Regions from separate parts of the Arthrobacter sp. NPDC093125 genome, predicted to be linked through region 1. Evidence: riboswitches for the same ligand, from Rfam matches in the RefSeq annotation. Region 1 holds a riboswitch; the other holds the start of a gene.

Region 1 (3,437 bases):
CTGGCGCGGCCGGTTGCCTTGCCTGTGGTGCCCCTCATGCCGCTGGTCCTCAAAGTCCTGAAATTACCCCATTAGTTCCTGAAACCTGGGCCTCTCGCTATATCCTCAATAGTAGTCGGCGGCAGCGACAGCCCTTTTTCGTTGAATCTAAATGGATGCCAGCGTGCCGCAAACACCCAAGCAATCGTCGAGGAGCATTCCATGAAGCATGACGTGACCATCGAGATTCCCAAGGGATCGCGCGTCAAGTACGAAGTCGACCACGAGACCGGCCGCGTCCGCCTGGACCGCGTTCTCTTCACTTCCATGCAGTACCCCACCCACTACGGCTTCTTCGAGAACACCCTCGGCGAAGACGGCGACCCGCTGGACGCACTGGTGCTGCTGCAGGACTTCGATCTGCACCCGGGCGTCATCGTTGAGGCCCGCCCCATCGGCGTCTTCAACATGACCGACGACGGCGGCGGTGACGCCAAGGTCCTCTGCGTGCCGGCCGATCCCCGGTTCGACCACATCCAGGAAGTCAGCGACGTCAGCGAGTTCCTGATCAAGGAAATCGAGCACTTCTTCACCCGCTACAAGGACCTGGAGCCCGGCAAGTGGGTCAAGGCCGAGGGCTGGGCCGACCGTGCCGCCGCAGAGGCAGAGCTCGAGGCCTCCATCAAGCGCTACGTGCCTGCAGCACACTAACGTTCCCCAGCACGACGGCGGCTGTGCGGTTCCAAGCGGACCGCACCAGCCGCCGTCGTAATTTAACCGGCTGAATTTCGCTGCCAGGCCACGCCGGAACGACCGGCGCCGTTACGCAAATGTGACTTTTACCGGGTTCGTGGGATAGCCTCTTCCGGTGCCTTGGTTTCCGTCGGGGCACTCCCGGGAGGAATGCCGAGCCCTGCCGCTGACCGGGATCCGTTCGCAATATCCAACTGGCAGGGACGGGGGAACCACGTCTTTACCGTCCTTGGTTTCCAAGGACTTGGGGTTAAGTCCTGTCGCTCCCTTTCGCAAGGGACGCAGGACCGGGTGACCTCCCATCCGAACCCGACAGCTCACCCCGCAGGCATGGGAGAGGCAAAATCCATGTCACGTAAGACCATGTCCGCGCGCCACCGCGCCACCCCGACTCAGTCCATCGCTTTGCAGGGACTGTCCTATTCTCTGAAGTCCAACGCATCATCCATGGCCCGGCCGGCCGCCGCCGTCGCCGCCGCTTCAGGCCTTGTCTTCGGCGTCGGAGCCCCCGCCATGGCCGGCGCCAACGCTCCAGAGACATCGGGTACCGCCAGCGTCCAAGCCCAGACCGCAGCTCACGCTCCGGCACCTGCTGCGCCTGCCGCATCCGGCGCCACCCACACGGTTGCGCCAGGCGACACCCTCGGCGCGATCTCTGCACAGCACGGCGTTGCCCTGAACGCCGTCCTGTCTGCCAACGGGCTGTCCCTGTCCTCGGTGATCTACCCAGGTGACCAGATCGTGATTCCGGGCGCCGCACACGCTGCACCGGCTCCACAGGCGGCCGCTCCGGCCGCTCCGGCTGCCCCTGCTGTTCCGCACGCCGCTCCGGCAGCACCCCAGCAGGCCAGCATGGGCATTTACCACGCTTCCGCGTCCATCAAGCCGGCTTCGACCAAGACGGCATCCTCCACCACCCCGGCCAGCGGAGTCGGCGGCGCGCTCGTGGCATCCGCCCGTGCACAGCTGGGAGCTACCCAGGACTGCACCATCCTGGTGGAGCAGGCACTGCGCTCGATCGGCAAGCAGGTGGGCGATCTTGCGCCCATGCAGTTCCACCAGTACGGAACCCCGGTTTCAAACCCGCAGCCCGGCGACCTGATCATCAGCTCCGGCCACGTTGCCATCTACATCGGGAACGGGCAGGCCATCAGCAGTGGCATGAACGGCGTCAACGAAACCATCGTTCACCCGACCTCCTGGCTGACAGGAACGAGCTACGTGCGCGTCAACGCCTAAGCGTCAGTTCAAACACACCAGCGGCAGGTGCTACGGCGCCTGCCGCTGCTGTTTCCGCATACGGGCAGCGGAAGCTTTGCGCTCCGGGAATAACAGCAGCTCGGGGCGGGGACAAGAATTCCAGCACGGACAACTCTCCTGGTTCGGGTGGGACAAACTTGTCTCGCAGCGACCAGCAGGTAGTGTGATTCACGATGTTCACGCTGACTATCAACCAAACAGACAGCCGGCGCGACGGCGACCGGGTCCCGCAACTGCTCAAGGACCTCCGGCATATCCCCGCGCGCCTCGACTTCGATCGGTCGGTCGAGGACGAGGTCCAGGGGATAGTGGACTGTCCCCACCAGGCAGTGGACGCCGCCCTGGTCGCCCTTCGATGCGGCAGCTGGTACGTGGGACTCGGCGTGGGGCCGGTAAACGAACCGCTGCCCAACCAGATCAAGGATGCCGGCGGCCACAGCCTCATCTACGCCCGCCGGGCGGTGGACAGGCTCCGCAACAGCAAGGAGCGGATTCCCGTGGCCGTCGAGGGTCCCTATGCCGATATGGCGGCCGAGTGCGAGGCGATTCTTCGGCTGCTGGGCCACATTGTGCGCGACCGCAGCCAGGCCGAATGGCGGGTCCTGGACCTGCTGACCCCGGGCGTGCGCGGACAGCAGAAGGCAGTGGCCGCCGAGCTCGGCATCACCTCGCAGGCGGTCAGCAAGGCGGTGGCCCGGTCCCAGTGGAACGAGGAGCACGCGGCCCGCCCCGCAGCGGCACGGCTGCTCTCGCTCATCCTCGAAGTGCGGTAGCAGCGCTCCTGCCGCAGGAAGATTCCTCAGACAGCATTGGAGCGTCGCGAAAGACCAGGCGGAACTACAGGAGGCTGTGCAGAACGTGGGCGGCGCCGTCGTCGTACACGGACTTGGTGACCTCATCCGCGGCGGCAACCACCTCTTCCGGGGCCTGCCCCATCGCGACGCCGCGGTTCGCCCAGGCAAGCATCTCGATATCGTTGCGGCCGTCGCCGACCGCCACAGTCCTGGACGGATCGACACCAAGCCGGGTACGGAGGTTTTCCAAGGCGCTGGCCTTGGTGACGCCCGCCGCGGCGATGTCCAGCCATGCCGTCCAGCCCACAGAGTAGGTGACGCCGGCGAGACCGATGTGCTCGATGGCCTCGTTGAACTCCTCGGGGGTGTTCTCTGCGCTGAACACCACGACGCGCACCGCAGTGGCCTCCACCATGGTCTGGAAGTCGACGCCGATGGCTTCGACGCCGAAACTCGCGTCCTGGAAGCGCTCCGTCGACAGGAAGTTGCCGTCCTCGTCCTCGAGCGCGTACTTGGCAGTGGGAAGCCGCTTGCGCAGCGCGCGAAGGGCAGGTCCGGGATCGAACGTGGCCTTGTGGATGATCTCGTAGCCGTCGGTCAGCTCCGGATGCAGGCGCAGGGTGACGCCGCCGTTGCAGCAGACGGCGAAGC
Region 2 (3,437 bases), on a different contig from region 1:
CCGATGGCCGACGTTCCATTGGACGGCCCCACTCCGAGCCGTGAATAGCGCCTGACAAGAAAGCGGGGGTCGTCGCTTCAATGTAGCGCTGCAGGACGATGGGCAGGGGCTCCGCCCAGAGCGTGATCAATAAGGCGTGGAAGCGCCCTCCTTGCCAAAGGGTCTGCCGCCGATCATAAGAAATCGGGCGGGTAGGGCACGAGTCACTTGGAGTCGGTGATGGTGCCTGGGAATCTAGGTCGTGCCGGGCCCTTGGGCGCGCCCGAAAGGCTGCCGCATTCCACTGGACCGTGCATTGAGCGGGCAAAAAAAGAAGGGTGTGGCAATGTGCACACCTTGGGCTTCGGATTCGGTTGAACTGAGGTCGGACCGCACGGATTGGGGAAGTCCCACCTCGGGCGCAGCGGTTTACCTGTTCAGGTTTTTAGCCTATGAGTATGCACAATTTGTGTTGTGAAGGGCCCCCTCGGGGGCCTTTTTCATTGGTGGCCGTTGCTGTGGCCGGTTGCCTCCTTGGCTTCCTGGATCGACGCTTTCGTCGTCCCACACCACTTCATGGGCGTTCATGGCTCGACCAACATGACATGAGGAAAATTCCGTGCGGGTTCCTGGGCTGCGTGTTTCGGATTTCACCCGGGTTTCCTTTCGTCCGCTCGTAGTGGCTGTTCTGCTAGTTCATGCTGGGTGCGGGGGAGGGTTACATGACTTGTAGCCCACTGAGGTTGAAGATAGATGCCGTCGACGCGCGCAGGCCGTCTGATACTCCCCGACCTGAGCCAGTCACCTCGGCCGCTAAGGCATACAGCCATCAGCGCCCGAGGTCGCCTGACGACATCGCATGTTAGCCTGCCGGCATGCTGACGGGCCACCCAGTCACTGCCACCGCGTGCGGGTTTATGGACCGAAGCTGGAGATGCGAGACTCTGCGTCAGAGTTCGAAGTCTTCATCCGCATACTGCCCGTTGAGCTGCAGACAACGGGCGCTCAGGCCTTCATCCAGGAACTATTCGCGTGGAGAACGGCCCTCGTGCGGGACTGCCAGCAGCTGCCGGAGCTTCCTCCCGAAGCTGACCGCTCCTCTGCGGAAATCAAGGCCCTGCGCATGAGGACCGACGCGTTCGTGGAGTATCTGGATGACTGGCTACATGTGCCCGACCGTGAGCTCGGCGACTACTCCGAGCAGATGAGGAAAGGAATGGATCCGCCGTTGGCCGGACATCGATCCGGAGCTGCACCTGAAGCCTCAGTTAGGTGGCACCAGCACTGGGTCGTAGGCACGGATCCAGCGGCGGCAACCGCCGGAGCTGGCACCGTCAGTATCTCTCGCCGGTCGCGTCCACGGTAAGGCCGCGCAATGCGGCGTGGCTTGCCCAGAAGAAGAAACTACCTTGGGACGGGACTATAGCAAGTCCAAAATCCGCGAGCAGGAGGGGTGCGGGGCGGGTTGCTACGGTTTGGCGGGGCAGTGCATTACTCGCCAGGGACCGGGCTAGTTACTAAATCACGCCCTCATCCACAATAGCGACGCGCGCAGGACTCAGTAACGAATTTGTAACATAAAGCTTTTCTTGCTTACATGGGAGGTAGCCATACCCTCACGTGGTATGCGTGTACCCGCTTCGCCAAACCCCGCCGGCGGTACATGAACCCTTATCTCTAGGCGGGGGCGGAAGACCCACGAATGACGCCTTTGGGCGTCTTGGGGTGAAGCCTGGCCCTGTCATTGCATGCCCGTGAGGCGCGTGTCAGGGGAGGCCGGACAGTCCACTCGTCCGAATCCGACAGCTAATTTCGCCGGCGTCGAGAGGATCTACGCTTTGCCTTCCCACGACAACCACGGCCCACGCCGTGCCATTTTCTCGAGTACATCCGGCAAGGGCCGCCGCCGGGCAGCCTCATCCCCAATGCCGACGCTGCGGGGCCGCGGCCAACAGCTGGCTGTTGCGGCGGCAGTGACCGGAATGATTGGCATGACGGTGCTCACCACGGCTCACGCCGCGCCAGCCGGGATCTCGACGGCGCGCGAAGTTCGCGCCGAGGCGGCCGCCGCCCCCGCCGCCCAGCCGTCCCTGGCGGCGGAGGCAGGATCGTCGCTTGTTTTTGATCGGCCCCAGGTCGAGTCCTCCCCGGCGCCGAAAGCGGCACCGAAAGCGGCACCGAAAGCGGCGTCCAAACCGGCGCGGAAAGCGGCACCGAAAGCGGCGTCCAAACCGGCACGGAAAGCGGCACCGAAATCCGCCCGGGTTTCCGCGCCTTCGGCAGGCCTACGGGCGCCGCTCGCCTCTGTGAACGTGAGTTCGCCATTTGGGCTCCGCGGCAATCCCCTGACCGGGGCCGCCGGCGAAATGCATACCGGGCTTGATCTCGCAGGGGCATGCAACACGCCCGTGTTGGCTGCAGCTGCGGGAAAGGTAACGGAGGCAGGCTGGAGCCCGTACGGTGGCGGAAACCGGATTGTAGTTGACCACGGCAAGGGCCTGAAGACCACATACAACCACCTTGCCAGCATCGGCGTTTCGAAGGGTCAAGCCCTGGGCAAGGGTAGTCGGATAGGCGCTGTCGGAACCACCGGTAACTCCACTGGCTGCCATCTTCACTTTGAAGTGATGGTCAAGGACCGGACCGTCAACCCCGCCGCTTACCTCTAGGGCAATGACACTAGGACCTGTCAGCATTTGCTGAAAGTTCTGCTTAGTTTGAGTAACGGGTTCATCGAAACCGTCCACCGCAACCGGCAGCACCCCTACGCGGAGAAGCTCCTCGCCTCCGTGCCCGGGTCACCCGGCTTGACCCTCGACCAACCGCCGCTATACAACCGCCGGAGCAAGATGGCCCGTCCCGGCGCAGGAATGCTGCGCCGAAACGGGCCAGTTGTGGTGCCGCTGGGGCAATCCCCTGACTTCGTAAAAACGCACCGGTCCGCGTTTTACGATCCTGCATGGTCCGGACGCTCCAGCAGCCGTGAGGCGGCGTATCCGATGACCAGGCCCCAGAAGGCCGAGTGGATGTTGAACAGATCCAGGCCGGAGATGGTCACCACGAAGGTCACCAGCGCGCCCAGGGTGAAGGTGGTGGAGAATGCGGTCACGAACGCCTGCTGGAGTGCCCGCAGCATCGCGATTCCGCCCAGGACCAGGACGAATTCCTTGGGCGTGGCCAGCATCAGCCTGGTCAGGGTGGGAGCCAGCGCCGCGCAGGCCAGTGCGAGGCAGCCGTAGGTCACCGCTGCGGTGTACTGGCGCTCTTTGGCTCCCGACGACGTCAACAAGGCGTTGGTGGGGCCGGTCACGCAGGCCGATACGGCACCTAAGCCGGCGTTCAGTACGGAGAACGCGCCGGACACAATCGCAAAAACGTTGACGGGCGGCCGGTGCCCGGCGGCGCGGAGCACGGCGATGCCCTGGCCGTTCTGGACGAACAGCACTGTCAGCGCCAGG

What was found. A riboswitch is a leader RNA that binds a small molecule or an ion and turns the genes downstream of it on or off. The one in region 1 is predicted to bind cyclic di-AMP.
Region 2: linked by a shared signal. The riboswitch ahead of ACIP9X_RS18630 (M23 family metallopeptidase) and the one ahead of ACIP9X_RS02360 (LysM peptidoglycan-binding domain-containing protein) in region 1 are both predicted to bind cyclic di-AMP.

The regions. Positions count from the first base shown of each region.
Region 1 is NZ_JBIVOQ010000001.1:512,656-516,092, forward strand. Features, by position in the region: gene dacB (D-alanyl-D-alanine carboxypeptidase/D-alanyl-D-alanine-endopeptidase) at 1-38, opposite strand, end outside; gene ACIP9X_RS02355 (inorganic diphosphatase) at 202-690, shown strand; cyclic di-AMP (ydaO/yuaA leader) riboswitch at 882-1,078, shown strand; gene ACIP9X_RS02360 (LysM peptidoglycan-binding domain-containing protein) at 1,081-1,971, shown strand; gene ACIP9X_RS02365 (hypothetical protein) at 2,166-2,765, shown strand; gene ACIP9X_RS02370 (HAD family hydrolase) at 2,830-3,437, opposite strand, start outside.
Region 2 is NZ_JBIVOQ010000014.1:36,036-39,472, forward strand. Features, by position in the region: gene ACIP9X_RS18625 (hypothetical protein) at 914-1,345, shown strand; cyclic di-AMP (ydaO/yuaA leader) riboswitch at 1,638-1,812, shown strand; gene ACIP9X_RS18630 (M23 family metallopeptidase) at 1,818-2,648, shown strand; gene ACIP9X_RS18635 (benzoate/H(+) symporter BenE family transporter) at 2,927-3,437, opposite strand, start outside.